Regions from separate parts of the Vibrio rumoiensis genome, predicted to be linked through region 1. Evidence: riboswitches for the same ligand, from Rfam matches in the RefSeq annotation. Region 1 holds a riboswitch; each other region holds the start of a gene.

Evidence for each region. Region 1 has a riboswitch for thiamine pyrophosphate ahead of thiC (phosphomethylpyrimidine synthase ThiC). Riboswitches for the same ligand answer to the same signal wherever they lie in the genome.
Region 2: linked by a shared signal. The riboswitch ahead of thiB (thiamine ABC transporter substrate binding subunit) and the one ahead of thiC (phosphomethylpyrimidine synthase ThiC) in region 1 are both predicted to bind thiamine pyrophosphate.
Region 3: linked by a shared signal. The riboswitch ahead of thiD (bifunctional hydroxymethylpyrimidine kinase/phosphomethylpyrimidine kinase) and the one ahead of thiC (phosphomethylpyrimidine synthase ThiC) in region 1 are both predicted to bind thiamine pyrophosphate.

What each region holds. Positions count from the first base shown of each region.
Region 1 covers NZ_AP018685.1:90,707-100,970, reverse strand. Annotated here, with positions in the region: gene VRUMOI_RS00495 (DMT family transporter) at 1-174, shown strand, start outside; gene tsrA (H-NS-like global regulator TsrA) at 181-468, opposite strand; gene VRUMOI_RS00485 (aminopeptidase P family protein) at 830-2,611, shown strand; gene thiH (2-iminoacetate synthase ThiH) at 2,769-3,881, opposite strand; gene VRUMOI_RS00475 (thiazole synthase) at 3,888-4,667, opposite strand; gene thiS (sulfur carrier protein ThiS) at 4,672-4,875, opposite strand; gene VRUMOI_RS00465 (HesA/MoeB/ThiF family protein) at 4,920-5,669, opposite strand; gene thiE (thiamine phosphate synthase) at 5,693-6,904, opposite strand; gene thiC (phosphomethylpyrimidine synthase ThiC) at 6,901-8,868, opposite strand; TPP riboswitch at 8,986-9,083, opposite strand; gene VRUMOI_RS00450 (voltage-gated chloride channel family protein) at 9,155-10,264, opposite strand, start outside.
Region 2 covers NZ_AP018685.1:345,448-355,711, forward strand. Annotated here, with positions in the region: gene tamB (autotransporter assembly complex protein TamB) at 1-892, shown strand, start outside; gene VRUMOI_RS01645 (gamma-glutamylcyclotransferase family protein) at 914-1,276, shown strand; gene VRUMOI_RS01650 (DUF2799 domain-containing protein) at 1,372-1,749, shown strand; gene ppa (inorganic diphosphatase) at 1,820-2,347, opposite strand; gene fbp (class 1 fructose-bisphosphatase) at 2,547-3,557, opposite strand; gene mpl (UDP-N-acetylmuramate:L-alanyl-gamma-D-glutamyl-meso-diaminopimelate ligase) at 3,836-5,191, shown strand; gene VRUMOI_RS01670 (flavin prenyltransferase UbiX) at 5,288-5,917, shown strand; TPP riboswitch at 6,027-6,124, shown strand; gene thiB (thiamine ABC transporter substrate binding subunit) at 6,218-7,180, shown strand; gene thiP (thiamine/thiamine pyrophosphate ABC transporter permease ThiP) at 7,239-8,828, shown strand; gene thiQ (thiamine ABC transporter ATP-binding protein) at 8,848-9,567, shown strand; gene VRUMOI_RS01690 (hypothetical protein) at 9,655-10,264, opposite strand, start outside.
Region 3 covers NZ_AP018686.1:655,517-665,780, reverse strand. Annotated here, with positions in the region: gene VRUMOI_RS15470 (FMN-binding glutamate synthase family protein) at 1-31, shown strand, start outside; gene VRUMOI_RS15465 (sterol desaturase family protein) at 91-882, opposite strand; gene VRUMOI_RS15460 (cytochrome b/b6 domain-containing protein) at 922-1,503, opposite strand; TPP riboswitch at 1,627-1,725, shown strand; gene thiD (bifunctional hydroxymethylpyrimidine kinase/phosphomethylpyrimidine kinase) at 1,785-2,624, shown strand; gene VRUMOI_RS15450 (DMT family transporter) at 2,686-3,585, opposite strand; gene VRUMOI_RS15445 (dicarboxylate/amino acid:cation symporter) at 3,744-5,045, opposite strand; gene VRUMOI_RS15440 (sensor domain-containing diguanylate cyclase) at 5,606-7,129, shown strand; gene VRUMOI_RS15435 (adenylosuccinate synthase) at 7,198-8,457, opposite strand; gene VRUMOI_RS15430 (LysR family transcriptional regulator) at 8,589-9,494, shown strand; tRNA gene VRUMOI_RS15425 (tRNA-Val) at 9,552-9,628, opposite strand; tRNA gene VRUMOI_RS15420 (tRNA-Val) at 9,658-9,734, opposite strand; gene VRUMOI_RS15415 (bifunctional molybdopterin-guanine dinucleotide biosynthesis adaptor protein MobB/molybdopterin molybdotransferase MoeA) at 10,079-10,264, opposite strand, start outside.

The sequences.
Region 1 (10,264 bases):
AGTAATTTAATTTTCCTCTCACCTTTTATTTCCTTGATATTATTAGCTCAAATTATTGGCGAAACCATTTACCCATCAACAGTGGTTGGGTTGATTTGCATATTATTAGGCTTGGCCGTACAACAAATAAAATTTAAAACACGAAATAGGAATTGCGCAGATAGTAATAAATAAAAGCGGTTATTTCGTCTTTTCCATATAACGCTTAAGATCATCAACAGAAAGACCTTGAGCTTTCAACTGTTCAGCAAGTAATTGCACTTGTTCGCCCTTGCGTGAATCCGCGATAACTTGAAACTGATAAATAATATCTCTTAATAATTCAAGTGGTACTTGTTTCGCTGCGCTACGAATTCTTTCTTGGCTTTGATTGCCTAGCTCAGTTAATAGTTTACCAAACATAACTTTTTCTGGGCTTTCGTCCAATTGCTCTAAAATACGAGCCATCTCATAAGTAGTTAGTGACATAGATTGTTTTATATTCCGAGTGATTCAAAGAAGGAAATGTAAAAAAGCAGAAGTAAATATACGCCTGAATGATGGTTAAGCAAAACAAAAAATACCGTTTAGGACTGCTATTTTGGTTATTAATGACAATTTAAAAGACCAGCCAGTGAAATTGATATGACCACCGTTTATTTTTCCTCTTTTTCTCACTCATTATTCCAAACCTGTCCACAAGGTTTCACGTGAAACATTACCTTAGTTGGCACATTTCAACGGGATTAGATTACACACTCAAACTCCAATGGTAGTATTAAGCCATTACATCAATGACAATGTTGATAGCATTTCGGCATAGACCGTTAAATCAAAAAGGATGATTCAGATGCATAAAGCTATTTCAGAGCGTGTCCAGCAACTTCGTCAGTGGCTCGTTCAACATGATTTTGACGCGATCATTATTCCACATGAAGATGAGTTTTTAGGAGAATACATTCCCGCTCATAATGAACGTTTGCATTGGATAACCGGTTTTGCTGGTTCTGCTGGCGCGGCGGTCATTACTCAAGATAGCGCAGCGATGTTTGTTGATGGCCGCTATACCGTTCAAGTCACCAAGCAAGTTCCTGGTGAGCTATTTAGTTATCATCATTTTATTCAAGAGCCACCGATTACTTGGCTGCAACAAAATATGCCAGCGGGTAGTCGTTTAGCCATTAATCCTAAAATGCATTCCGCCACTTGGTATCAAGCAGCACAAAATAAACTCGATGGGCAAATTGAGATGATTGATGTCGAAAGCAACCCGATTGATATGCTTTGGTCTGATCGCCCTCAAACCGTTGAATCACCATTACGTTTAATGCCATTAGACATCGTTGGCCAGCCTTCACAAGATAAACGTAACAATATTGCACAACTCATTAGCCAGCAAAATGCCGATGCAGCATTATTGACTCAAATAGACTCTATTTGTTGGTTACTCAATATTCGTGGTCTCGATGTACCGCGCTTACCTGCGGTTTTATGCCATGCGATTTTACATGCCGACTCCAGCTTAGAGTTATTTATTAACCCAGAACGCATTCCTTCTGAATTTGGACAGCATGTTGGTAAAGGGGTAACCATCTCGTCACCTTCTCAACTTGAAGCATCGCTTAGTTCACTAGCTGGAAAAAAAGTTATAGTCGACCCGAATAGCAGTAACGCCTGGTTCAGCCAAGTATTACAAAGCAACCATGCTCATATTATTGCTAGTAATGATCCATGTTTACTCCCTAAGGCAGTTAAAAACAAAACCGAATCACAAGGCATGATTAATTGTCATGTGCGAGATGGTGTGGCAATGGCCAAGTTCTTATGCTGGATTGATTCTGAAGTTGAAGCCGGTCGCTTGCACGATGAAGATACCCTATCTAACCAATTGCATGATTTCCGTAAACAAGATGAGTCATTAGCCGATTTAAGTTTTGATACCATTTCAGCCGCAGGAAGTAACGCGGCAATGTGTCATTACAATCACGCCGATCAAATAGAGTTTGGTAAGCTGGAATTAAACTCACTTTATCTTGTCGATTCCGGTGGCCAGTACCCAGACGGTACTACAGATATCACACGCACCGTTGCAATTGGTGAGCCTTCGACATTTATGAAGCAGCAATTCACATTGGTACTCAAAGGACACATTGCATTGGCAACCGCGCGCTTTCCTGTCGGAACTACTGGCAGTCAGCTTGATGTGTTGGCTCGTCAATATCTATGGGCAGAAGGCTATAATTATGATCATGGTACTGGCCATGGTGTTGGTCACTTCTTAAGTGTTCATGAAGGACCACAACGTATTTCTCCTGCTTACAATGGCGTCGCTCTACAAGCAGGGATGGTGTTATCAAATGAACCGGGTTACTACCGTGCTAACGAGTTTGGCATTCGTATTGAAAACCTTGAGTTAGTCACAGAGAAACAAACGCAAGGTGATTTATCTATTCTTGGCTTCGAATCCCTAACGCGTTGTCCAATTGATGTGAGAGCTATTGAGCGTAATCTATTAACTACTGGCGAAATAGATTGGCTAAATCAGTACCATCAAAAAGTATGGAATGATGTCAGCCCATTCGTTGATGATGAGGTAAAAGAATGGTTAAAGCAGGCTACTTTAGCGATTTGATCAATAGAATTTGGTCATTATAAATATCTTCAGTGGTAAGTAACTTGAAATCACTCAGTACCGCACTTGAGGCTAAATAAAAACAAAGCCCGTTTCGATACCAACCGAATCGGGCTTTATTGTTTCACGTGAAACCATTTGAGACTAGCTTACAAAGTCATCCGGAATAAGCGTGATGCCAATCAGTCCATACGGGTTCATAACCGCGTTGACGAACAGATTTAATAACCTCTTCCACTGAACGCTCATCACTAATAGCAAATTGCTCCAATTCAACATCAGAGTTCGCATAACCACCCGGCTGAGTTTTTGAAGCCGCCGAGATATGAGTCACTCCTAAAGGCAATACGTTATCTCTAAAACTTGGTTGTTCGCGTGTTGATAATGACAACTCGACCTCATGATTAAACAAACGGAAAGCACAAATAAGTTGTACTAATTGTTTATCAGTCATCACCGATTTTGGTTGTAATGCCCCTTCACATGGTCTCAATCTTGGAAAAGAAATCGAATACCGAGACGTCCAATATTGTTTCTCTAAATACTGTAAATGCGCAGCTGTAAATAAACAATCTGTTCGCCAGTCTTCTAAACCAATTAGTGCTCCTATTCCAATTTTATCAACGCCCGCTCTCGCGACCCGATCTGGAGTTTCAAGCCGGTAATAGAAATCCTGCTTATTACCTCTCAAATGGTGTTTAGCATAAGTACTTGGGTGATAAGTTTCTTGATAGACCATCACCGCATCTAACCCTAGGGATTTTAATTCACTGTAATGATCTTGGTCCAAAGGTTGAACTTCCATCGCTAAATATGAAAACTCTTGCTTTATGATAGGCAGCATCTCAGCAAAATAATTCATACCAACTTTGGTTTCATGCTCCCCAGTAACCAATAACACACTATCAAAACTCATCGCTTTTACCGCTTGAACTTCAGCTTCAACTTCAGCTTGATTTAGCGTTCGACGTTTCAATTTATTTTCCATAGAAAAACCACAGTAAGTACACGCATTGGCGCACAAATTTGAAAGGTATAATGGAATATAAAAATGAATATTATGGCCAAAACGCTGCCGAGTAAGCGTATAAGAACGTTGCGCCATTTGTTCAACATAAGATTCGGCCACAGGCGAAATGAGTGCTTTAAAGTCTTCTAGGCCCAGCTTGTTTTTTGCCAAAGCTCGCTCAACATCAGCAGCTGTTTTACTGCGAATGGATAAGTAAACTTCATCCCAATCTAGGGTTTTAAATACGTCTGTAAAAGTCATCTTCACCTACCCTAAAAATGCAGTCAGTGGGCTTGAAGCACTTGCTTGTTGGCTCACACTACCTAAGCCAGCTAGATAAGCCTGACGCCCAGACTGCACTGCGAGTTTAAAAGCTTGCGCCATTTGTATGGGGTTAGCTGATGATGCAATTGCGGTATTGACCAGGACTGCATCAGCACCTAACTCCATAGCATAAGCCGCATGCGAAGGTGCGCCAATCCCAGCATCAACGACAACAGGTATGTTCGCTTGTTCGATAATAATCTTGAGGAAATCTTCCGATACCAAACCTTTGTTGGAACCAATCGGTGCCGCTAATGGCATAACGGCGGCACAACCTACTTCTTCGAGGCGTTTACATAACACGGGATCAGCATGGCAATAAGGTAGGACAATAAAGCCAAGCTCCACCAGTTGCTCCGCTGCTTTTAGAGTTTCAATCGGATCTGGCATTAAGTATTTAGGATCAGGATGGATTTCTAATTTCAACCACGGTGTATCCAGTACCTCACGTGCTAATTGTGCAGCAAAGACCGCTTCTTTTGCTGTTTTAGCACCAGAAGTATTCGGCAAGAGTTGAACATTGGTTTTTAATAGTGGCTGTAGAATGTCGTCTGTTTGTTGGCGGAAATCTAAGCGCTTTAACGCTAAGGTTATTAACTCAGATCCGGAATGTTGAAGCGAATCTAACATAAGACTCGAACTGGCAAACTTTCCGGTACCAGTAAACAATCTAGAATGAAAATCGCGATCGGCTATGACTAATGAATCTTGAATAACATTCATGATATTAGCCTCCTGCGATCATAGTGAAAACCGATACATCATCACCCTCAGCGAGCGTCGTCTCTGCCCACTGGGTTTTAGGAATGACATCTTGGTTAATAGCAACCGCAATACCTTGCTGATTAAGCAGTAACTGAGACAGTAATTGAATCAGCTTGTTTTGGTTCTTCTCTAAAATATGTACTTGTTGGTTTACCGTGACTTGCATGGTGTCTCCTCAGATCCTTCTTCGTGGAGACTGATCGGTTCTAATCAGCTTCCACAAACTGGGCATTCAGAATCTTTGGCAATATTAAATTTCTGCCAAGATAGCGTTTGCCCATCAAATAAATTAAGAGACGCAGGTTTTAGTTTATCGTTTTGAGTTAAGTATTTGATCGCCTCAAGCGCTTGTAAATTACCTAACGTACCGACGACCGGGCCAATCACTCCCGATTCTGAACATTTCAAACCTGCGCTATTATCTTGATATGGCACAGCACAACGGTAACAAGGGGATGAATGGTGCTTAAAGTCAAAACTCATTAATTGCCCGATCCAGCCGATCGCCGAACCTGAAATTAATGGGGTCTTTCCGTCATGACAGGCTTTATTAACTGCCTGTCTAGTTGGAAAATTATCACTGCAATCTAATACTACATCCGCCAGCATCACTTCTAAATTCAGCTGAGCATCGGCAAGAAAAGATTTCACACAACGAACTTTGCAATTAGGATTTAATTGCTTTAATTGTTCAGCAGTCGCTTGCGCTTTATTCTTTCCAATATCAGATTCACGGTATATAACTTGACGCTGTAAATTGGAGGAGTCAACCTCATCACCATCCGCGACGACTAATGAACCGATTCCCGCACCGGCGAGATAAAGAGCTGCAGCCGAGCCTAAGCCACCACAGCCTACCAACAACACTTTACTACCAATCAATTTTTCTTGGCCCACTTCCGATACTTCTGGAACCATAATTTGTCTTTGATAGCGTTGGAATTGTTGGTCGTTCATTATTTTCCCTTGTTACTCATTAGCTGTTAAACAATAGCCTTATCACTTCGTGGTGAAGCCATAATTTGATAGAAAGAATCTATCGTCAATTGTATATCATTTGCTTGTGTAATAGCACGGACCACCGCTAAGCTATTCACACCGGTTTGCCAAACATCTTGTGCGTTATTCAAATTCACCCCTCCTATTGCTACAGTAGGAAAATCATCACCAATCAATTTTTGGTACAGCGATAACTTATTCAGTCCTTGTGGTTGCGATGGCATTTGTTTCGTCGTGGTTGGAAAGATATGCCCAAGAGCAATATAAGAAGGCTTCAACTGCTTGGCTCGCAAAATTTCATAATAGCCGTGAGTTGAAATACCTAATCGTAGACCTGCTTGGCGAATCGCCTGTAAATCGGCGACTTCCATATCCTCCTGTCCAAGGTGAATGCCATAAGCCTTATATTTGATAGCAAGTTGCCAATGATCATTAATAAATAACTGCGCGTTATAGTCTCGGCCAAGTGCTATCGCATGCTTTATATTGGCTTCTATATCTGAGCCCAACGAATCTTTCATTCTAAGCTGAAGCGTTTTAACACCATGTTTAAGTAATATTTCGATCCACTCAATCGAGTCAACTACTGGATATAAGCCAATAGCCGGTGGTATAAACTTGAAGGTAGGACAGGCTTGAAATGTGGCTTCTTGAGCGAGTTGTGGGAAGAAGTGAGCATCAACCGGCCATGTTTCACGTGAAACACTTTGGTATTGTTTCACTGCAGCATTTGCAATAATAGAGGCATCTTCAAAAGTGAAACTTAAGCCCAAAGCCATGATGAACCAACAATAATGACGAATAGTCGACTCATGATTCCACTTTAAATTAACAGTATGTAAATCAACTGAAACCCCACCTTTCAGCCTGATTTTATCAGTAAGTATGTCGCCATTATTTACTGCCACCGAAATTAAGCTAACATCGTCTTCAGTAACAAGTAATGCATCTACTTCATTCTGATAACACAAAGCAACATCGCTGCCTTTAATTCGCTTCTCAATACCAAATGCTGCAGAGATCACCTTGGGACCAGATGGTAAATGTACCACTGTCGATAAGTCACCGATTGCTGGCAATTCTGAAAACGCTACATCAGGAAGCGTAAATCCAGCTTGCTGAGCCGCTTCCATACAAGATTGAAGTTGCTGTTTAAGTAAAGGTTCCTTAGCTCCATTAAAGATAAGCGTATTCATGACTTATCCTCTTGCTCTGCCAATACCTTATCCTTTGTTTGTATTGCGGGATGATAAAGCTCTGAGCCAGTTTCAAGAAATTCACGTGATTTAGCTTTCATTCCTTCACGTGGGTCACCGACCATTTTCACCTCAATAGCTTGATCTGCTAAAACTTGATCACTGTCTTTGGCATATTCACGAACTTCTTGAGAGATTTTCATCGAACAAAATTTCGGTCCGCACATAGAACAAAAATGGGCAACTTTGCCAGACTCTTGAGGCAATGTTTCATCATGAAAAGCCAATGCGGTTTCTGGATCGAGCGAGAGATTAAATTGGTCATGCCAACGAAATTCAAAACGTGCTTTAGATAACGCATTATCACGAATTTGAGCGCCTGGGTGGCCTTTCGCTAAGTCGCCTGCATGTGCTGCCAATTTATAAGTAATTAAGCCTGTTTTCACATCTTCCTTATTTGGCAAACCTAAGTGTTCTTTGGGTGTGACATAACAAAGCATGGCACAACCAAACCAACCAATCATCGCAGCGCCAATACCAGAAGTGATATGATCATAACCCGGTGCAACATCGGTAGTAAGTGGACCTAATGTATAGAACGGCGCTTCATGGCAATGCTTCAATTGCTCATCCATGTTCTCTTTGATCATGTGCATAGGAACGTGGCCAGGGCCTTCTATCATAACTTGAACGTCATATTCCCAAGCAATCTTAGTCAGTTCACCTAGAGTCCGTAACTCGGAAAATTGTGCTTCATCGTTAGCATCAGCAATCGAACCTGGACGCAAACCATCACCAAGAGAAAGAGCAACATCATACTGAGCACAAATTTCACAGATCTCTCGAAAGTGAGTATAAAGAAAGCTTTCTTGGTGATGAGCTAAACACCACTTAGCGATAATTGAGCCGCCGCGCGAGACAATACCGGTAACTCGTTTTGCTGTCATAGGGACATAACGCAGTAATAAGCCAGCATGGATAGTAAAGTAATCTACGCCTTGTTCTGCTTGCTCAATTAAAGTATCGCGCATCACTTCCCAATTAAGATTTTCAGCAACTCCGTTTACTTTTTCTAATGCCTGATACATCGGGACTGTACCAATTGGCACCGGGCTATTACGCAGAATCCACTCACGAGTTTCATGAATATTACGCCCAGTAGAAAGGTCCATTACGGTATCGCCTCCCCAACGTGTCGACCAAACCAGCTTTTCTACTTCTTCTTCAATAGAGGATGACACCGATGAATTTCCAATGTTTGCATTCACTTTAATTAAGAAATTACGGCCGATAATCATCGGCTCAGATTCTGGATGGTTGATGTTGGATGGAATGATTGCTCGCCCTTCTGCGACTTCACGACGAACAAATTCTGGGGTAATTTCTTGAGGTAAATGTGCACCAAAGTTTTGCCCCGGGTGCTGCTGATTCAATTGCTCATCAGCAAATTTCTGGCGCCCCATATTTTCACGTATTGCGATAAACTCCATTTCAGGGGTAATGATACCTTTCCTTGCATAGTGTAATTGCGTTACACAACAACCAGGTTTCGCTCGACGAATTGGAGGTAAGTTTCCGTACCTAAGGTCATTTAACGTGTCATCATCCAAACGCTGTTGCGTAAAGGCAGAGCTGACGGAGTCAAGAATGTCAGTATCCGTTCGTTCTTCAATCCAAGAGGTTCTTAGCTTAGGAAGCCCTTCATATAAGTTAATTTGATAGTTGGGATCAGTATAAAAACCAGAGGTATCATAAACTTGGATAGGTTCATTAGGCTCTAAAATAGGGTTATCTTTCGTACCACCTACCAAGCTGTTAGAAAGGCTAATTTCACGCATCGGAACACGTAAATCCGAGCGACTACCTTGAATATAAACTTTTTGAGAATTGGGATACGGTTGTACAGACAGAGAATCGATAAAATTCTTAGCGTCCATTCTGGCTTGTTTACGACTTGACGACATAGCATTTTCCTTTAACTGTATGAGTTAGAAGCCCCGAAGGGTAAATGCTTGACGGATTTTGATGCACAAGAGCGGATCTGTAGAAACAGATACACAAATAGAGGGGTAATGTGAATAGATTACTCTTCTCTCGTTCCCTTCGCAGGTATTAGCCTGATCAGGTTCAACGGATCCCGCATAGCGGTCTCAGCCTTATGGCACTCCGACAAGTAGGAAAAGTATATTCGCTCAAATTATAATCATCAACCTTTATTATTCACAAAGTTGATAACTAACAGCTCATATATTATTTATTTTTTAATCTATTAACTAATGATGCAAATAAACTTGATTGTGTTTCTCGTAATTGACCAATTTTGCCATCAAATCTAGATGTCTCTTTTAAATCAAATAACTTAGGTACTGCAATTCGTTGTGAAGAGTAAATGCCTGTATGACCACTAAAATAGTATGCGGTATAACAAGCAACGGCAAAATATAAAATGTACTCTGAACCAAATAGCTCTACCCCCATGATAGTACAAGCAAGCGGAGTATTGGTTGCAGCAGCAAACACCGCGATAAAACCTAACGCGGCGAACAATTCAGGTGGCGCACCTAGAGCCCAAGCTAAAGTATTACCTAACGTGGCTCCAATAAAAAATAATGGCGTAACCTCCCCGCCTTTAAAACCAACCGATAAAGTAAGAGCCGTTAATACTAATTTAAATAACCAGCTATACCATTCAGCCCCACCTTGATGGAAAGCTGAAACAATACTCACCCCACCCTCGCGATAGCTATAGACACCTAAGCCTATATAGTCATAATTACCAATAAGCTTAGTAATTAAAATCACTAGGATGCCGCCAACAAACACTATCAAGTATGGATTTTTCAAAGTCAGTTTAAAGAAGTCCTTTAACGAATGAGTTAACTCACCAAAAAGATAACCAGCTAATCCGAATCCAATACCAGCAACTAAGATTTTAAGCAATAACAATGGGTCGACTTTCACAACATGGTCAAGTAACTGATATGACTCTAAAAAGTCTATTCGATAGTGGGTATGGTGAGCTCCTAGAGCCGTACAGACCATATCTGCAACAATGGCAGCAAAGAGAGCAGGAACTATAGCATCGTACTTTAAACGGCCTATAGCGAGTACTTCTAACGCAAAAATTGCACCAGTCAAAGGGGTGCCAAAAATTGCACCAAACCCCGCCGCAATACCTGAGATTAATAACAATCGTTTATCGGATTCAGATAATTTAAATAACTTGGCAAAATAATTAGAAGCAGCACCACCAATCTGTACAGCTGTCCCTTCTCGCCCAGCAGAACCACCAAATAAATGGGTAATCACTGTTGTTAATAAAACTAAAGGCCCCATTCTTGTTGGTATACCTGCTCCAGG
Region 2 (10,264 bases), 250 kb from region 1:
GGTGAAGCCTGATTTAACCATTTCGATAACCCCTCAATTAGCCAAGATAACCGGTAATATTGATATCCCTTGGGGAAGGATATTGGTTGAAGATTTACCCGAGAGTGCGATAGGTGTATCCAAAGATGAAGTGATTCTTGATGAGAATTTAGAACCAGTAGAGGAGAATAATGGTCTTCCAATGGCATTGGAGAGCGATGTCACTATCAATATTGGTGATGATGTGAGCTTGTCCGCTTTTGGCTTAAAAGGTTATTTGGTGGGAAGTTTGAAAGTCTCTCAGAAAGATAAAGGTCCCTTTATTCTAGGCGAAGTGAGGATCGAAAAAGGCTACTACCAATCCTTTGGTCAAGATTTGATTATCCAAGAAGGTAAGATCTTGATGAATGGCCCTGCTGATCAACCTTATGTGGCGATTAAGGCGATCCGTAATCCAGAGAATACGCAAGACGATGTGATCGCTGGGATCCAAGTGAGTGGCCCTGCTGATGCACCTGAAGTGACGGTGTTCTCTGAGCCATCAATGTCACAAACGAATGCGCTATCTTATTTATTACGAGGCCGAGGGATTGAAGATGGGGCCGGAGGCAGTACCATGACGACGGCTTTAATTGGTTTGAGTTTAGCGAAAAGCGGTAAGTTAGTCGGGGAGTTGGGCGAAGCTTTTGGGGTTCAAGATTTACAATTAGGTACGGCTGGTTCTGGTGATGATTCTCAAGTAACCGTAAGTGGGTATATCGCTCCTGGCTTGCAAGTGAAATATGGTGTTGGGATCTTTAATGCGTTAGGGGAGTTTACCGTGCGTTATGAGTTACTCACCGATTTCTATGTCGAAGCGGTGACGGGGGTAGATAGTGCCGTCGATTTCCTTTACCAGTTTAGTTTTAATTGATGTCCTTAGGAAAGGAAGATGATGCAACATCAAGTGTTGGTTTACGGGACATTACGTCAAGGTGAGTCGAATCACCATTTATTATCTCACAGCCAATTTTTAGGCAAAGTTATCACGCAAGCGCAATTTCAATTATTTGATTTAGGGCCTTATCCTGCGGCGATAAAAGGTGAGCAAGCTTTAGTCGCAGAAGTTTATTTGGTTGATGACGAGACTATGAAGCAATTGGATATATTGGAAGATTATCCCCATGAATATGATCGAGAGTTAATCAATACGCCATACGGACACGCTTGGATATATCTATATCAAAACAAAAGCTTATTGAAGAAAGTGCTGCATTCTGGTGATTGGTGTCAACGTGGTGACCATTCTTTTGGCTAAAAAAGTGAACTGTCTTGTCGTTCAAGCGTATTTAACAGTACAGCAAATACGTTGTTATACTTAACAAGTCACCTTTATTGCTAATGGAGACAGACATGAAACAGATAAATGTAATGAAACAAGCCCTCGCAATATTTGCGCTATTGGTTGTGGCGGGTTGTGCATCTCATCATAGCGACACCCCAAACACTGCCGATAGTCAAGCATGGCAAAGTTATGGTGAGCAAACTGCCGCGAAAGGTTTGGTTGAACATAGCCAACATCAGCTTGCTAAAAGCTCGGCGAATTTAACGGATGAAGCTTATATGGCTTACCAAGAAGGTTATGCGACCGGACAAAAACAATATTGTAGCCAGAATGCTTCTTGGCTAGGTTCGACCGGACAGGCGTATCGAGGTATTTGCGATAATATCGATCCGTTTTTCCGCCAAGATTATATGGCAGGAGTTCAGTCTCATGCCGGAGGAATGTAGTGTTACTACTCGCTATTCATCCATAAAAAAAGAGCCCAGGACGGGCTCTTTTTTCATCATGAAAAAACGCTTATTTTTGTGCGCGTTGGTGAGATTCTAGAATCTCTTTACGTGCTGATGCAACATCTTCCCAGCCATCGACTTTGACCCACTTACCTTCTTCAAGGTCTTTGTAACGCTCAAAGAAATGAGTGATTTGAGATTTTAATAACTCAGGTACATCGTTGATGTCTTGAATATGATCGTATTCTTTAGACAACTTGCTGTGCGGTACCGCAATTACTTTCGCGTCTTCACCTGACTCATCGGTCATTTTAAGTACGCCAACCGGACGGCAACGAATCACAGAACCTGGCATGAGTGGAAAAGGTGTCGGAACCAATACATCTACTGGGTCACCATCTAGAGATAATGTGTCGTTCACATAACCATAGTTGCATGGGTAGAACATTGGTGCAGACATAAAGCGGTCAACAAACACTGCGCCGCTGTCTTTATCAACTTCATATTTAATTGGATCGGCATTCGCAGGGATTTCGATTACTACATATAAATCGTCTGGTAGTGATTTACCCGCAGGTACATTATTCAAGCTCATTGGGCTTCCTTTCTCGGTTTCGCTATCTTGGGATAACTTAGATTTAAAATTAACGTTTTGATTATACCGTGACTTGTAATGGACTTGTAAAGAACTTGGGTAAAATATGCGAAGGAAATTATGGCTAGCTAGGGCGACAAGAAGCAAAAGATAAGAGAAATAGGTTCCTCTTATCTTTATCCCTTACAAAGGCAAGCGGTTATTCTGGATATTGCTCTAAAAAGCTTTCCACTTTATTTACCATCAGTGGTGAGCCAACCACAAAAGGAACCCGTTGGTGCAATTCGGTGGGTTTTAAATCTAGGATGCGGTTTTTACCGTCGGTTGCTTTACCGCCAGCTTGCTCCATCAAAAAAGCCATCGGGTTACATTCATACAATAAACGCAGTTTACCATTTGGGTGACTTTCCGTGCTTGGGTAAAGATACACCCCGCCTTTTAATAAATTGCGATGAAAATCGGCTACCAAAGAACCAATATAACGCGAGGTATAAGGGCGATTATCTTCAGGCACATTTTCTTGGCAATATTTGATGTATTTTTTGATCCCAGTAGGAAAGCGAATGTAATTGCCTTCATTGATCGAATAGATGGTGCCAGTTTCAGGAATCATCATTTGTTCATGAGACAAACAAAAAACACCTAAGGATGGGTCATACGTAAAACCATGAACGCCATTGCCAGTAGTATAAACCAACATGGTCGATGAGCCGTAAATGATATAACCGGCCGCAACTTGTTTATGGCCAGGTTGTAAGAAATCTTCCTCGGTAGGCGGCGTACCAATTGGAGAGACGCGGCGATAAATAGAGAAGATGGTACCGACTGAAACGTTAACATCAATATTGGAAGAACCATCGAGTGGGTCCATCAATACGACATATTTGGCATTTTTATTGAGATCTTTATTAAAAGCGACCGCTTCATCTTCTTCTTCACTGGCCACGCCACACACCTGATCGCGCGCTTCTAGTGCCGCTTTGAATTTGTCATTGGCATACAGGTCGAGTTTTTGCTGTTCTTCTCCTTGAACATTTTCTGCGCCTACTGAACCGGTAATGTCGACTAATCCCGCTTTATTGATTTCACGGTTGACTATTTTGGCGGCCAATTTTATTGAGCCAAGTAAAGATGATAAATCACCACTTGCATGGGGAAAGTGATGTTGATTTTCTACGATAAATTCACCAAGCGTGCGCATGTTCGACATGATTTGTCCTTTTAAAGTGTCGTTAAGCGTAATAAAGCCTGTAAGGTTTAGGCTTATCGCATTGTAAGGTGGCAAACTTTTTAATGGTAATGAAGTAACTTGTGAAATTTCACAAATGTGACATTTGAAGTTTTCTAAAGGGTTACCTCGAAAATCAACCATACTTTTTCGCTGGTTTGAGGTACTATGCGGAATAATCGTACATTTATTTATAGACCCTATGGGCTGTTGACTTCACAGGAGTCACAGCCCTTAGCATTTAGGTTGGAAACACTGTTATGCATATTCATATTCTTGGTATTTGTGGCACTTTTATGGGTGGCGCTGCGGTTTTAGCTCGTCAGTTAGGGCATAAAGTCACGGGTTGTGATGCCAATGTTTATCCACCCATGAGTACATTGCTTGAATCTCAAGGTATTGAAATTATTGAAGGGTTTGATCCTGAACAACTAAACCCTGCACCTGATTTGGTGGTGATCGGTAATGCGATGAGCCGTGGTAATCCATGTGTTGAATATGTATTGAACAATAACCTTAAATACACGTCTGGACCGCAATGGCTACAAGAGTTTTTACTGCATGATCGTTGGGTTCTGGCGGTTTCTGGCACTCATGGTAAAACCACCGCATCCAGTATGTTGTCTTGGATTTTAGAAGATTGTGGCTACGCACCGGGCTTTTTAGTCGGTGGCGTGTTGGGTAACTTTGGCGTGTCGGCCCGTTTAGGTGAAAGCATGTTCTTTGTGGTGGAAGCCGATGAATATGACAGTGCTTTTTTCGATAAGCGTTCTAAGTTTGTGCATTACCACCCACGTACATTGGTGATGAACAATTTAGAGTTCGATCATGCGGATATCTTCGATGATCTGGAAGCGATTAAGCGCCAATTCCATCATTTAGTGCGTACAGTACCGGGCAATGGCCGAATTCTGTCACCAAGCAATGATGACGGCTTAAAAGATGTTATCAAGCGTGGTTGCTGGAGCGAATTAGAATACATTGGGGACGATGGCCATTGGAAAGCCGAGAAAGTGAAAAAAGATGGCAGTCACTTCCAAGTGTATTTAGATGGACAGCATCATGGCGATGTGGTGTGGGATTTAGTCGGCGATCATAATGTGAATAATGCTTTAATGGCGATTGCCGCCGCGCGTCATGTGGGCGTGACCCCCGATTTGGCTTGTGAAGCATTAGGCAAGTTCATCAATACTAAACGTCGTCTAGAGCTAAAAGGCGAAGTGAAGGGCATTAAGGTCTATGATGACTTTGCTCATCACCCAACCGCGATTGATCTCACTTTAGAAGGTTTACGTAATAAAGTCGGTGATAGCAAAATTATTGCCGTATTTGAGCCTCGTTCAAGTACTATGAAAATGGGCGTGCATAAGAAGACGTTAGCCGCCGCCTTTAAACATGCAGATCAAGTCTGCCTATATCAACCAAGTAACATTCAATGGTCGGTAGAAGAGGTGGCTCAGCAATGCCCACAACCAAGTTATGTCGATGACAATATTGACAGTTTTGTCGAGCATATCGTGGCGCAAGCGCAAACAGGTGATCAGATCTTAGTGATGAGTAACGGTGGCTTTGAAGGGATCCACGCCAAGTTATTACAAGCTTTACAGCAAAAATAGTAAAAAGATCATCATAAGCAAAAAGATCATGGTAGGTATAAAGATCACTATGATCCTTTTGCTTTGAATTTGTCTCTTTTTATTGAGGGAAATATTATGTCTCAATTGGTGGAAAAGAAGATCACGTTGGCGTTTACTGGCGCATCAGGTGCGCCTTATGGGTTGCGTTTGTTAGAGTGTTTGTTAGCCGCAGACTATACCGTTTATTTGCTCATCTCATCGGCTGCCCGTGTCGTGATGGCTACCGAGCATGATTTAAAACTGCCAAGTGGACCGGAAGCTGCGCAAAAAGCGTTGGTTGAACATCTTAATTGTCGCAGTGAGAAATTGGTGGTTTGCGGTAAAGAAGATTGGTTTTCTCCGGTAGCATCAGGATCGGCTGCGCCAAAACAAATGGTGGTCTGTCCGTGCTCTGCGGGGAGTGTGGCTTCGATTGCTCACGGTATGTCGGATAACTTAATTGAACGTGCTGCCGATGTGGTAATGAAAGAGCGTGGGCAGCTTTTGCTGGTGGTACGTGAAACACCATTTTCGACGTTGCATCTAGAAAATATGCACAAGCTTTCGCAAATGGGTGTCACCATTATGCCGGCCGCGCCGGGCTTTTATCATCAGCCGAAAACCATTGAAGATTTAGTCGATTTTATGGTGGCGAGAATTCTTGATCATTTAGGTGTCGAGCAAGGTTTAGTGCCTCGTTGGGGTTATGATCAACGCTCTAGCTAACATTATTGTTATTAATCGCGGAGAACTGCTCGCCTCCTGCTAAGCAACAACTTACAATTTATATGCCCAAGTAACGTCAAGAGACGAGTCCCATAAGATTACTTGGCCATACAACTCATCGGGGTGCTGAATCATGTGATTTGGCTGAGATAACACCCGTGACCTGAACCAGATAATGCTGGCGTAGGAATTGAGTAGGATTTGTTTCCTTTTCTCCTTATTCCCTGTGCCGCTCACTAAATAAGGATTGATCTAGTGAACTTCACATCTAAAGCTATTACTTTTCTTTCGCTCTCTTGTATTGCCGCTTTGTCTTCTTCGGTAATGGCTGATCAAAAGCCTACCTTAACCGTTTATACCTACGATTCTTTTACCTCTGATTGGGGACCCGGTCCTAAAATTAAACAAGCTTTTGAAAGCCAGTGTGGATGCAACTTGAACTTCGTCGCCTTGGATGATGGCGGATCGGTGCTCAGTCGTATTCGTTTAGAGGGTAATAACACTAAGGCGGATGTCGTACTCGGGCTAAATAACAACATTATGGCGCAAGCTCAGCAGACAGGGTTGCTTGCCAAGCATGATGTTGATACCTCTCAAGTGACTATTCCCGGTGGTTGGAATAACCCTTATTTTGTGCCTTTTGATTATGGATATTTCGCGTTTATCTATAACAAAACCAAAATGAACCATCCGCCGAAAAGTTTAAAAGAATTAGTGGAACGTGATGATTTCAATATTATCTATCAAGATCCACGCACCTCGATTACCGGCCAAGGTCTATTACTGTGGGTGAAAGCGGTGTATGGCGATAATGCGGCGCAAGCTTGGCAGAAAATTGCTGACAAAACCGTTACCGTGAGCAAAGGGTGGTCAGATTCTTACCCGATGTTTTTAAAAGGGGAGAGTGACATGGTGTTGTCTTATAGTACCTCTCCGGCTTATCACATTATTGCTGAAAATGATGATCGCTATGCTGCTGCTAATTTTTCAGAAGGCCAATACGCGCAAATAGAATTGGCAGCTAAAGTGGCAAGTACCAAGCATCCTAAGTTGGCCGATGAGTTTATGCACTTTATCTTAACGGATGATTTTCAATCGGTAATGGCAACCGGTAATTGGATGTACCCAGTGACAGACGTTAAATTACCAAAAGGTTATGAGCAATTAACGGTGCCAAACAAGATGTTGTCGTTAGAGCCAGAAGTGGTGGCTAAACAGTTGAAAGGTTGGACGCGAGAATGGCAAATGGCTTTGTCACAATAAAAGCATAATAAGTACATGAATCGATTTTTATTTTTCAAGACGACAACAGGTTGGCAACGTGGTTAATGTTTCTGTTCCTAAGCTCGGTATTGCGGTTGCGCTGACTATCGGTTTGTTTGTCTGCGCAACCATAGGGGCGTTGGTTCAGCACGCCCCTAGCTTGAATATCAGTTGGATTTTATCGGATCCTTATTATCGACATATCACTTTTTTTAGCTTTTATCAGGCGGTGTTTTCTACGTTACTGAGTGTTGGCTTCGCGATACCGGTGGCTCATGCGCTATCTCGACGAGAATTTATAGGTAAGTCGCTGTTATTAAAGCTGTTCGCTTCAACATTGGTATTGCCAGTGTTGGTTGGGGTATTCGGTATTTTAGCGATCTTAGGGAATAGTGGTTTAGTCGCCGAGGTATTTAAAGCCTTCGATGCGCGTTTGCCATTTTCGATTTACGGGCTAAATGGCATTTTAATTGCCCATGTCTTTTTTAACCTGCCTTACGCCTGTCGTTTGTTATTGCATGCCTTAGAGTCGATCCCTAATGAGCAACATAAATTGTGTTCTCATTTGGGAATGAATGGATGGCAGAAGTTTTGCCAAGTTGAATGGCCACGCATGCGGCAGCAATTACCGCATGTTGCTGGCCTAGTGTTTATGTTGTGCTTTACCAGTTTTTCAACCGTCATGGCATTAGGTGGCGGGCCTAAATCCACCACCATTGAGCTGGCCATCTACCAAGCCATAAAGTTTGATTTTGATTTGCAAGCGGGGGCGATTCTGGCGCTATGGCAAATGTTGTTATGTGGTGGGTTAAGTTTATTATTATTGCGTTTGGCCAAGACGTTGCCAGCCTCTACTCAGGCTAGTCAGCAAGTTTTACCACGATGGATAGATTCTCGCTCAGCGAAAATTTGGGATAGCATTTGGATCATGGCGGCAATATTGCTCGTTCTACCACCGTTGTTGATGGTGATATGGCAAGGCTTGAATCCTCAATCATTAATGGTGCTACAAGATGCCAAGTTCTGGCAGGCGTTAATGGCCTCGCTTAAAGTGGCGACGCTAGCCAGTTCGCTTGCTTTAGTCATGGGCATTGCGATTTTATTAACGAGTCGAGCTTGGCACTTGAAAGGACGACGTCAGCGCGCTGGGCGTTTAGAATTGATGGGAACGATTATTTTGGTCACCCCTGGGATTGTAATTAGTACCGGATTATTTTTATTGCTGCGTAATTACGTTGACGTCTTTAGTCTCGCTTTTGTGATGGTGATTTTAGTCAATAGTTTAATGGCGTTGCCTTACATTATTAAAACCTTGTCGCAACCGATGTTGCAAACCGCGCAGCAATATCAATTTTTATGTCAAAGCCTAGGCATGATGGGCTGGACTCGTTTTAAAATGGTCGAGTGGAAAGCGCTTAACAAGCCAATTGCTCACGCCTTTGCGATCAGTTTTATGTTTTCGATGGGGGATTTAAGCGCAGTGGCACTGTTTGGTAATCAATCTTTTACGACTTTGCCTTTGTATTTATTTCAACTGCTTGGTAGTTATCAAATGCCAGCGGCAGCAATGGTGTCACTGTGTTTGTTGGTGTTTAGCGTCATCTGTTTTAGCTTGATTGATGTCGTGTTTAAACGAAGTAGTCGTTAATTAATGAAGAAGAATGACCATGTCTAATCGTGCTATTGAGATCCAAAACATTATTTATGATTATCAAAGCGAAACCTTTTACTTTGATTTACAGGTAGAACGTGGCTCTATTATGGCTTTGATGGGACCTAGTGGCTCAGGGAAATCCACCTTGCTCAGTTTAATTGCAGGTTTTATTGAACCCAAGCAAGGGGAGATTAAAGTCGATGGTTTGTCTGTGCTTGGTTTACAGCCTCATCAAAGGCCATTATCGATGTTGTTTCAAGAGCATAATTTATTCAGCCACTTAACGGTCAGGCAAAATATTGGACTTGGTTTGCATCCGGGTTTGAAATTAACCACTGAACAAAAACAGCAAGTCGAACAAGCGGCGCAGCAAGTCGGGATTGTGGAACTCTTGGATCGTCTACCTGAGCAGTTATCGGGTGGGCAACGGCAGCGGGTTGCGCTAGCAAGGTGCTTTGTTCAGCCCCATTCAATTTGGTTATTGGATGAGCCTTTTTCTGCGTTAGACCCAGTTTTACGTCAAGAGATGTTATCGCTGGTGGCCAGTTTAGCCAAAGAGCGCAATATCACCGTATTGATGGTGACGCATCATTTATCCGATGCCAAAGCGATTAGCAGTCATTTTGCGTTTATGGAGCAAGGTCGAGTGACTGAATGTGCCACCATCGATGCACTGACTCAAACTAGTGAAAATGCCCATCTACGCGCTTTTCTTCAAGCCAGTGGGGCTTAGTGATTTTTCTAAAATTTCTGATGAGTTACTTACCGGGCTCTCTCTTTTTCGTACTTTAGATTCACAGAATATATTTTTTATCTTCTATTATTTGGATAAACGATCTGTGAAAAACTGGTGACTTTTATCGATGTAATCTGAGTATTCTTCACCTTCAAGGCGGTATTTACACCAAGTTAAGTAGTTTTGGAAATAACCCACGGCTGAGTAAAAAATAATGGTGTAGCCTAAAACCTCTACACTTTCTTCTGCTGTTAGCTTTACTAATCTATCGTATCCATCTCCCAGTATTCCTTGCCAAAATGATCCCATGCCGAATAGGCGGGAAAAAACTAATAGCAATGCCATGCCTAAACATAAAGATAGAAAGTGACGGCTTCGGGTAAAATGAGCAAAAGTATGAATGGTTTGTTTGATATTTTTTGATGCGTACGCTATTGCCATCGCGGCAACAAATAAGGCTGGGTAAACCCAAAATCCGTGAACAATAAGATCTAACAATTCATCAAACTCACGAATTAACATACAGGTAAAAAATCCCGTCACTAGTACACAAAAGTGTCGGATTGAAGACTCTTTTATAGCAATATAACCAAAAGATAAAACCGTTAAAAATAGTAAGGTTTCTTGAAAATATTCAGTCAATGAATTTTCAGATAAGCCATTGTGTAGATAGATGAGATCATAAGAAACAGCC
Region 3 (10,264 bases), on a different replicon from region 1:
GTTAGATAAAATGTATGAACATTACCAATAGATCGATTTCATGATGGTCAAATAATATATAAGAATTCATAACGCAGGCTTCGGCTTGCGTTATTGTTTTCTAAATGGCTGCAATAACATCCGCCATAGCGATTGCTCTTGAGGCGTTCGAAACAAAGAAATCCCAATCACCATCTTTTGATGTCCTTCTTTCGGTTGGTCAATATAACTACCAAACCAACGATCCCAAATGGATAAACAGAACCCGTAATTGCTGTCAGTTTCATTTCGGTGAATCGAATGATGCACTCGGTGCATATCTGGCGTGACGATCCATTTCCTTAAACGCTGATCAATACGATGAGACAGTGAAATATTGCTATGGTTAAACATTGCACTGGCGTTGAGGATGACTTCGAATACAAAAACAGCTAGAGGAGAAATCCCTAATACAGCAATCGTCACGAGTTTAATCAGCATTGAAAGCCAAATCTCAATGAAATGAAAACGAGAACCGGTGGTGACATCGATATCTTGATCGGCGTGATGAACGCGATGTAAACGCCAAAGCAGGGGAATTCGATGGAATAGTCGATGCTGCCAGTAAATAATCATATCCAATAAGATAAGACTGAGGATGAGGTTGAACCATGTCGGTGTATTCAACCAATAGAAAAGGCCGAGCTGCTGACTTTCGACAAGATAAGCCATTGCCACCGCTAGAAATGGCAAAGTGAAAGGTAATAGAAAGCTATTAAAAAACACCAAACTTAAATTGTTTATCCAGCGATACCATTTAGGCTGGCTGAGATGCTTTTTCGGGGCCAACTGCTCCCAACCGGCCATGACAACAAAGACCATGAAAAAGACACTGGCTCGAAGTAGGGTTTGATGTTCTAGCAGCCATGTGTCCATTCAATGCGTCCTATTCTGGTTAATGGGTTAGTTGATTACTTCTCGTTTTAGTTTGAGCGGGTTGTAAATATGAACGATTGCCATCACACCATGGCCAACTAAGTAAGCCTCAACCAATCCTGTTAAGGTTTTATGCCAGTGTAATAGGTTAGGCGCAAGAGTGAGGTTTAAGTTCCAACTGATAAACCAACTGATACCGGTTATATAAACAAGACATAAAGCACCGAGTCCCAACCCTTGAATACAAGAAGAAATACCGTAGGGTTTTGATTCTGGCAAGGTCAATTGAGTGAGCAATTTAATGTCAGATTTTAACGGTTGCCACTGGTTACAAAGATATGGAAAGTAATATTTAAATCCACGTTGTTTAAAGGCGACGACAATAAAAAGGCTTCCAAAGAACACGAGACTGATACCGACTACGATATGTGCCCATGTTCCCAAATACTCTAACGTGCTTTGACCGATTTCTCCTTGTTTATTCACGTGCATAATATTGCTGAGTAACACTTCCAGGAGTACTAGCATCATCACGGTTAGATGTAGGTGGCGAATGGCAGTTGATTGATGCTGTTTTAAGTAATGAAAAAAAGGAGAGGTGATGTCCATAGCGTTTCCTTAACAGTGGCAAATAAATAGAAGTCACTAGAATAACGAATGAAACTTAATGATTGCTTAATACAAGTGAATTAATTTAGCCTTTACATTATGGAGGCAAATCTTTAGATTAGGCTTCATTAGTCGGGGAGCCATTAGGCTGAGATCACAATTGTGAGACCCGTTGAACCTGATCCAATTAACACTGGCGTAGGGAACTAATATTAACGTGTGGTAGGTCGCTCTTCTATCTCTGCATGTATATTACTTCCACACGTATAAGGAAGTATGTTATGTCCCAACAATACCACACATCTCCCCCTCAAATTCCTAATGTTTTAACCATTGCCGGCTCCGATTCTGGCGGTGGCGCAGGCATTCAAGCCGACATTAAAGCGATTTCTGCTACTGGTGGTTTTGCTTGTTCTGCGATTACGGCTCTTACTGCGCAAAATACCCAAGGTGTCGATGCTATTTTCCCTGTTTCTGCTGAATTTGTTGGCCAGCAATTAGATGCCATCTTTTCAGACATAAATATTGCAGCTGTGAAAATAGGGATGCTTAATGATAGTAGTGTGATTGAAGTGATTGCCCAAAAGTTAGCGCACTATAACTTAATGAATGTGGTGTTAGATCCAGTTATGGTTGCCACCAGTGGTGACCCATTAATTCAACTATCCGCCATTAACACGCTGAAAGAAAAGCTTATTCCATTAGTAAGGCTCATAACGCCAAATTTACCCGAAGCGGGCTTATTAATTGGCGAGCCGGAACCAAAGTCAGAACGTGAAATTGAGGGGTTTATTGAAAAGCTAAAAGCCCATTCAGAATTACATAACGTAGATATTTTATTAAAAGGTGGGCACTTTAAAGGTGAGGAAAGCCGAGATTGGCTTATTCAAAGAAACCAAACTGCGGTCTATACACACCAACGTATTGTCACCAAAAATACTCACGGAACAGGGTGCACACTTTCTTCTGCTATCGCGTCTTATTTAGCGCAGGGTTTTGAGCTCACTGAAGCTGTTGGACATGCTAAGCAGTATTTATCAAGAGCACTAACTCATGCCGATGAGCTTAATGTAGGTAAGGGCGCGGGTCCCGTTCATCATTTTTATACTCTTCGCACTTGATGCTGCAGCGTTGTTGCTTACATCCACCAAACCAAAATAATTGGGTATATACCAGTCGCAGTTATTTACTCGATTTAGGCGGTAGCGTCTGTTGCCGTCTTTCTAATAATTTAGCACCACCTCTGTAAACAAAGAGCGACCATAGGATTAGAGTACAACCAATTACTTTTCCTGCTGGCATATCATCGCCATAAAACACCACACTTAATGAACTCGCCCATACGGGCTCCAAAATCATAATAATGGCTGCATTGCCTGAGGTGGTAAGTTTTTGCCCCATGGTTTGCATCACATAACGTAAGCTAGTGGCGACAATGGTACTGAGGGCGAGCCACATCCAGGTGGTTTCTGAAACATGCTCTGGCCACTCTTCCAATATCAGTGAAGCTATCGTTCCAATAACACCGACCACAAAGAGCTGGATACAGGCCAGTACTAAGCTGGGAACGCTCTGAGCATATTTCGCATTAAAGTTAAAATGAAAAGCGAGCATAAATGCAGATATAAGAAACCAAATCTGGCTTGGGGAATGATGATATCCATTAGAAAGTGACAAAAAACCAAGTCCCAGAATCGCAAAAGGTAATGAAATCCAAAACATACGGATTGGTTTTTGTTTGAATAAAGCCCATCCCACAAGTGGTGCAAACAGCATGGCGAGACTTGAAATAAAAGCCCCTTCGGCGAGCGTATCGGTTACCGAGATTGCCGTTACCCACGTTAATAATGCGCATGACATTAATATGCCAACACTGGCTGAATTTATTATTTGAGTGCGCGTTAATTTAAAGAGTTGTTTATAGCAAAAGGGGAATAACAGTATTGAGGCCGCAATAAAGCGAGTTCCGATGAAAGCAAAAGGAGGGAGACCCATAATCGCTTGCTTAGAAAATATCCAACCGAGACCTGCAAAGATAGTGGTACAGATCAGAATAAGGGTCGCTTTGGTTTCTTGATTCATAGATTGGCGTCACAAAAAAGAAGAGAAAGATGAGGTTAACACGAGAATAATAATAAAATTTAGGTACTGCTCACTGTTTAATATTCCTAGTAAAAAAGCCCTTAACCAGTATCAAACGATGAACTCTAGTTAAGGGCTTTTGGACTTAAGTGAAAGCGTTAAGATTTAGAACGTAAACCTAGCTCAATTTCACCAGCTTTAGGGTCATTAAAGGTATCAATGTTTAATTCATTTTCAGATTTAGCAACAATACAAGTTACAACGCTATCACCAGTGATGTTCACCGCAGTACGGATCATATCCAGTAAGCGGTCAACACCCATTATCAGTGCAATACCTTCTAGGGGTAGACCAACTTGGTTAAGTACCATTGCCAGCATGATAAGGCCTACACCAGGAACGCCAGCTGTACCTACTGAAGCAAGTGTTGCTGTAAGAATGACTGTCGCATAATCACCAAGGCTCAAATCAACATTGAAAGCTTGAGCAATAAATGCCGTCGCAACACCTTGCATGATCGCGGTACCGTCCATGTTGATGGTTGCACCAAGTGGAACAGTAAAAGAAGCGATCTTATTGCTCACACCTAAACGATGAGTCGCGGTTTCCATCGTAACAGGAATGGTTGCATTCGAAGATGCTGTCGAAAATGCAAACATAATTGCATCTTTCATCTTCTTCCAAAAAGCAATTGGGTTTAAGCCCGAAAGTACTTTTAGTAGAACACTGTAAGTGATAAATGCGTGGATGAGCAGGGCGGAAACCAAAACAAGGAAATATGCTGCTAAGTTACCGATAGCATCTAAGCCGAGACCAGTAAATAGTTTTGCCATTAAGAAGAAAATACCGTAAGGCGCCACTTCCATTAAAATGGTGACAAGCTTCATGATCACTTCATTCACATCATTGAAGAAGTTTGCAACACGTTGTCCAGCTTCACCCGCAAGGCTAATCGCAATACCAAATAACACGGCAAATACGATAACTTGTAAGGTATTACCTTGTGACATTGCTGCCATTGGGTTACTTGGGAACATGCCAACGATAACTTGACCTAGTGACGGGGCTTCAGCTGTACTAAATGAGGTCGCTGATGTTAAATCGGCACCGGCACCTGGTTGGAAGAAAATCCCCATCACTAATGCTAGAGTAATCGCAACTGCGGTTGTTGTGATGTAGAAAGCAAGTGTTTTACCACCCAAGCGTCCTAACGTTGTAATGTCTTTTAATGAACTTGTTCCGCAAACTAGCGAAACAAAGACAAGAGGGATAACTAGCATTTTTAAGCTAGCAATGAAAATTTTGCCACCAACATCGAATAAACCATTAACGATATAACCGTCGATGAATTCATTACCAGAGAAGAAATTGCGAATTAAAAATCCACATAGAATACCGGCAAACATGCCGAATAAAATTTTGCTCGTAAGTGAGCGTTTGTTTTTGTTGTCGTTCGTCATGAACTGATCTCCATATGAATACTTTGTACAACATTTCAAAGTGAAGCGGAGATTAGCAGAGTTCACTAAGAACTCGTTTCATTTGTTACAAAAAATGATCTCTTTGCGTGATAAAGATCACAAGTTTGAGGTGGTTTGTGTCTAAAAGGTAAATATGTTAGCTCTTTAATCTTCTGCAAAAGCTCATTATATTAAAAAGTCATTCTTATATTGATTTTTATTTCAGCATGAATGCCTTTCTCTAACACATTTATCAGCAGTGGGTACTATTTTCTTATTTAGATCGCGCTTGTCCTTCTATTATCAATAATTACTGCATGAATTCACTGGGATATTATTGATTTTGTCATTTAATTGAATGATTTATGTATAGACAAATATACATTTGAATGAGTTAAATAAGGTAAGTTATTAATAATTAATATATTTATCTGTACATTTTTATAACCAGCTCCTTTGTAAAGGGAATGTAAATAATTAATCTGTTTTTGAAATGGTTAAAAGCAAGTAGAATGCGCGGCAAATATTTGTCGCGTCTTCATTTTTTATAATGGGTTATTATGATCGTATTGGATAATAGAACACTGTTGGTTGCTGTCAGCCTTATCACGATAGGTGCTTCTATTGTTTTAGCTTTTTTATGGAGAATCAGACCAAAGTCTACAGGAGTGGGCCACTGGGCGTTAGGGATCACGCTGATTGGGGCAGGCAGTGTGTTTACCGTTGCCCGAGGTTACATTCCAATGTTCATTTCGATCGTCGTTGTGAACACCGCCATTGTGTTAGGGATGCAGCTTATTTTCCATGGGCTTCGTATTTTTACGGAGCGAAAGCCTTTTATTTTTTATGATTTTGTTATTACGTTTTTAACGGCATTTTTATTTTATTATTTTTATTACATCTACCCAAGCTTAACGATTAGAACGGTGCTGTACTCTTTCCTTGTCGCCACTGTGTGTATTGCAATTGTTTTTACGCTGGTCACTGATAATAATCGAGTACGTAAAAAATCCAGTCACCCTGTTGCCATCATTTTTGGTTTATTTGCCTTTTTTCATGTGATGCGTGGAATTATGGAGATACTATATCCAAATGGAAAAGCACCACTGGATGGTGGTGTAGCTGAAACTATTTTGTATTTAAGCAGCATTTTTATCATTAGTGGCCTTGCGATCACTTTGGTTCTACAAACATACTCAATTCTTGAATCGAAATTTCGTTCTTACTTATTGGCAATGGAACATTCAGCCTCTTCTATTATGATCGTGAATCGTGATTGGACGATTGAATATGCGAATCCAGAGTTGATTAAGAAAACGGGTTATTCAAAGGAAGAGTTGTTTGGTGCCAATATCGATATTCTTCATCCTAAAGAAGTCATGGCAGAAGAGATGCCCGTTATATTGCAACGTTTAGAAGATGGGTACGTGTGGCGTGGCGAATTGAAGAGCTTAAAGAAAAATGGCGAACTGTTTTGGGAGTTAGCTTCAATAGCACCAATGGTTCAAGCCAATGGGAAAATTACACACTATGTAAAGATAAAGGAAGATATTACCGATTTAAAAGCGGCGAAGCAGAAAATTCATCATATGGCATACCATGACATATTAACGGGGTTACCTACACGAACCTTGTTTATGCAGCGTTTAACCGATTCCATTGCTTCAGCAAAAGCACATAATCGTAAAGTGGCGGTGTTATTTCTCGATCTTGATGGTTTTAAAGCGGTGAATGATTCCTTTGGTCATAATGCCGGCGATGAATTATTGAAGTCGGTGGCACAAAGTTTAAGACGTTGTGTACGTGATGAAGATACCATTGCTCGCATGGGCGGTGATGAATTTTTAATTGTGCTTAACCACGTGTCGGATAAACAGGTTATCGCTAATGTTGCCCAAAGAATGTTAGAGGCCATCGAAACACCGCTTAAATTTAATGAGATCCAGTTAAGTGTCACAGCAAGTATTGGTATATCAATGTACCCAGATGATAATGATGACCCTAAAGAATTGATCAAACTGGCTGATAAAGCGATGTATGACATTAAACATGCAGGAAAAAGTGGTTATCGTTTTTACAATTAATGAACTAAAAAAACGCCGAGTTCTCAAGTGAGAGGCCGGCGTTATTCGTTGAAGGATGAACTTGTCGATTATGAACGGATAATCATTTGATCACGCTCTGGACCAACCGATACCATACTCACTCGCACACCCATTAATTGCTCGATACGAGTCACATAATCCTGTGCGGCTTGAGGTAAATCAGCAAAGTGACGACAACCAGTAATATCTTCATCCCAACCTTGCATGTTTTCATAAACAGGACTTAATGCTGCCGTTTGTGGCCAAATAGGGTTCTCAGTATGTTCACCATCGTAGGCAACGCAGATTTTAAGGTCTTGCATTCCTGATAAACAATCAATCTTAGTGAGAGCAATTTCAGTAGCGGCTTGCAGTTCTATACCGTTGCGTGTTGCGACCGCATCAAAGTAACCCATGTCACGTGGGCGGCCGGTTACTGCGCCATACTCATTAGCACTTTCGCGGAAATTATCTTGTTCTTCCATTGCGGTCACTAAAGTGCCGGTGCCAACAGAAGAGCTAAACGATTTTGCGACGGCAATCACTCGTTCAGGACGCAGCGCGGGTAAGCCACTACCAATTCCTGCATAAGCTGCGGTGACATTTGATGAAGTCGTATATGGGTATTCGCCATAAACTAAATCGCGACCGGCACCAAGTTGGGCCTCAAACAGTAGGTTGGCATCTTTAGCTTGCAACGCTTTAAGTGGCTCGGTGACGTTGCAAATAAATGGGCGCCATGCTGCGGTGACTTCAAGCAACCATTCGGTCATTTCGCTGGCAGTTTGAGAAAAATCACAAGTTGGATAAAGCGCCTTAAGTTGTGGCATTTTCCAATCCAACATGAATTGAATACGCTCTTGCAAAACTTCAGGTTGGTTTAACCATCCTACTAAAATGCCTTTTTTCATTACGCGGTCTCCATAGGCTGGCGCGATGCCTTGACGAGTAGAGCCATAAGCCGCATCACCTAGGCGTTGTTCTTCTAAAGTGTCTTCTAATGCGTGTAAGGGTAGACATAGGGTCGCGCGGTCAGAAATACAAAGTTTAACGTCAACACCTGCAGCTTGAACTTCCGCAATTTCTTCGCTTAGTGCTGCAGGGCTTATCACCATGCCAGGGCCTAATACTGCAATACAATTAGGATTAAAAATACCACTTGGTAGTTGGTGTAACTTAAACGTGCCGTGATCGTTTACAACAGTATGGCCGGCATTGTTACCACCTTGAAAACGAATACTGGCAGCAGCTTCACCCGCTAAAAAATCAACGATTCGGCCTTTACCTTCATCACCCCAGTTTGCACCCACAACAACGATAGACGGCATAATTTTATTCTCCTAATTGGTTAAGGCATCATGCTATGCCTGTCGATTGAATATGAGAAATTAATTATAATTATTGTCTTGATAAGAAACTCATATAAGATAAGTTGGAATTTTAAAGCTTGGGTGAGATTATGTTGGACATCAATTGGTTAAAAACCTTTGTTACTTTAGCGGAATACAAGCACTTTGGTCGTGCTGCAATGGCACTGCATATGACTCAACCTAATGTCAGTTTGCATTTAAAGCAATTGGAACAAGCCACCTGCGTGAAGCTCATTGATCGAAATCCATTTCATTTAACACAAGCCGGGCAGCGTTTACTCGAAAGTAGTCAACGTACTTTGCTTGAACTGCAAATTTGCCAAGCGGATCTCAATGCTTTTAATGATTTAAACCGCGGTACATTGACGATAGCCGCCAGTGATATCATTTCTCGTTTATTGCTTATCGGGCCATTTCAATTATTTAAAGCTGAATATCCAGGCATCGATTTCACTTTGTTGAATACCACGTCATCTCAGGCTTCAGAGCTGGTTAAAAACGCTGAAGCCGATTTAGGGTTTGTTATCGCCCAAAAGCAAAGTCAGCCTTTACATTTTACAGAATTGCAGCAAATTAAATGGTGCGCATTAGGGAATAATCTCGAACAGTGGCAACAAGATGCGGAGCAACAGTATGACAATAAATCAGAAGTCGTGAAGGGGAGTGAACCCACTTTAATCCTTTTAGGGCACGATACTCGTACTCGAGATCTGATTGATGAAGCGTTGCCATCATTACAACTTTCTAATTATCGAATCATGGAAGTTGGCAGCGTTGATGCTCAGATCGATTGGGCAGAAGCCGGATTTGGGGTGGCTATCGTGCCGGAGTTTGCGGTTTCGACGAAACGTAATCTAACCTCGACGATTACGCCGCTACCAGAATTCCCTAGTACCCGTTTAGGTTATGTGGTGCGACAAAATCAGATTTTATCAAAGGCAATTAAACAACTTTTACAGTGGGTCAGTGATGAGATTATTCGTACACATATATGAGTGTCAAAAATGACAGGAATAAAAAAGCCCACTTCGTTTGAAGTGGGCAGTCTTATATGGTGCGCCCGAGTGAACTCGAATCACCGACCCCTACCATGTCAAGGTAGTACTCTAACCAACTGAGCTACGGGCGCATAATTATTAAAATAAAAATATTTTGAGATGGTGCGCCCGAGTGAACTCGAATCACCGACCCCTACCATGTCAAGGTAGTACTCTAACCAACTGAGCTACGGGCGCACATTTCAAAATGTTCTTAACAAACCAAATTTGAATCGGCTTTGAACGGGAAAGATATTAACGATGCCGTGTGCCTGTTGCAAGCAGAAAATCAATACTTTGCGACTGTTTGCTGACTTTATGCTCTGAGTGTCGATTTTTTAGACATGTATGCCTTGATATTTGAAGCGGCGGCTTTGCTGGCGGCGTTCATTCGCCCTCATCTATTCATTGAAAAAACTTATAGGCGAGCTATGCTCATGGGGCTTTATTTACTTGTCGCCACTCTGCAACGCCAACAACTTTGGTTATACCACAGTCAAAACTTAGGTGCTTAAAGTATCCCGTCAAGATTTTTAGCGCCGTTATAAGCGACCTTCTAGCGGTAAAATCGTCACCATTTCACCTTCTTTTGCCATTTCAACATGAGGTGGAATTTCAATCAGGCAATTGGCTTCACTCATTGAACGTAAAATACCGGAACCTTGTTTGCCCGTCGTGCGTACTTTTAATTGCCCAAACTCATCTAAGTGATAGATACCACGGGTAAA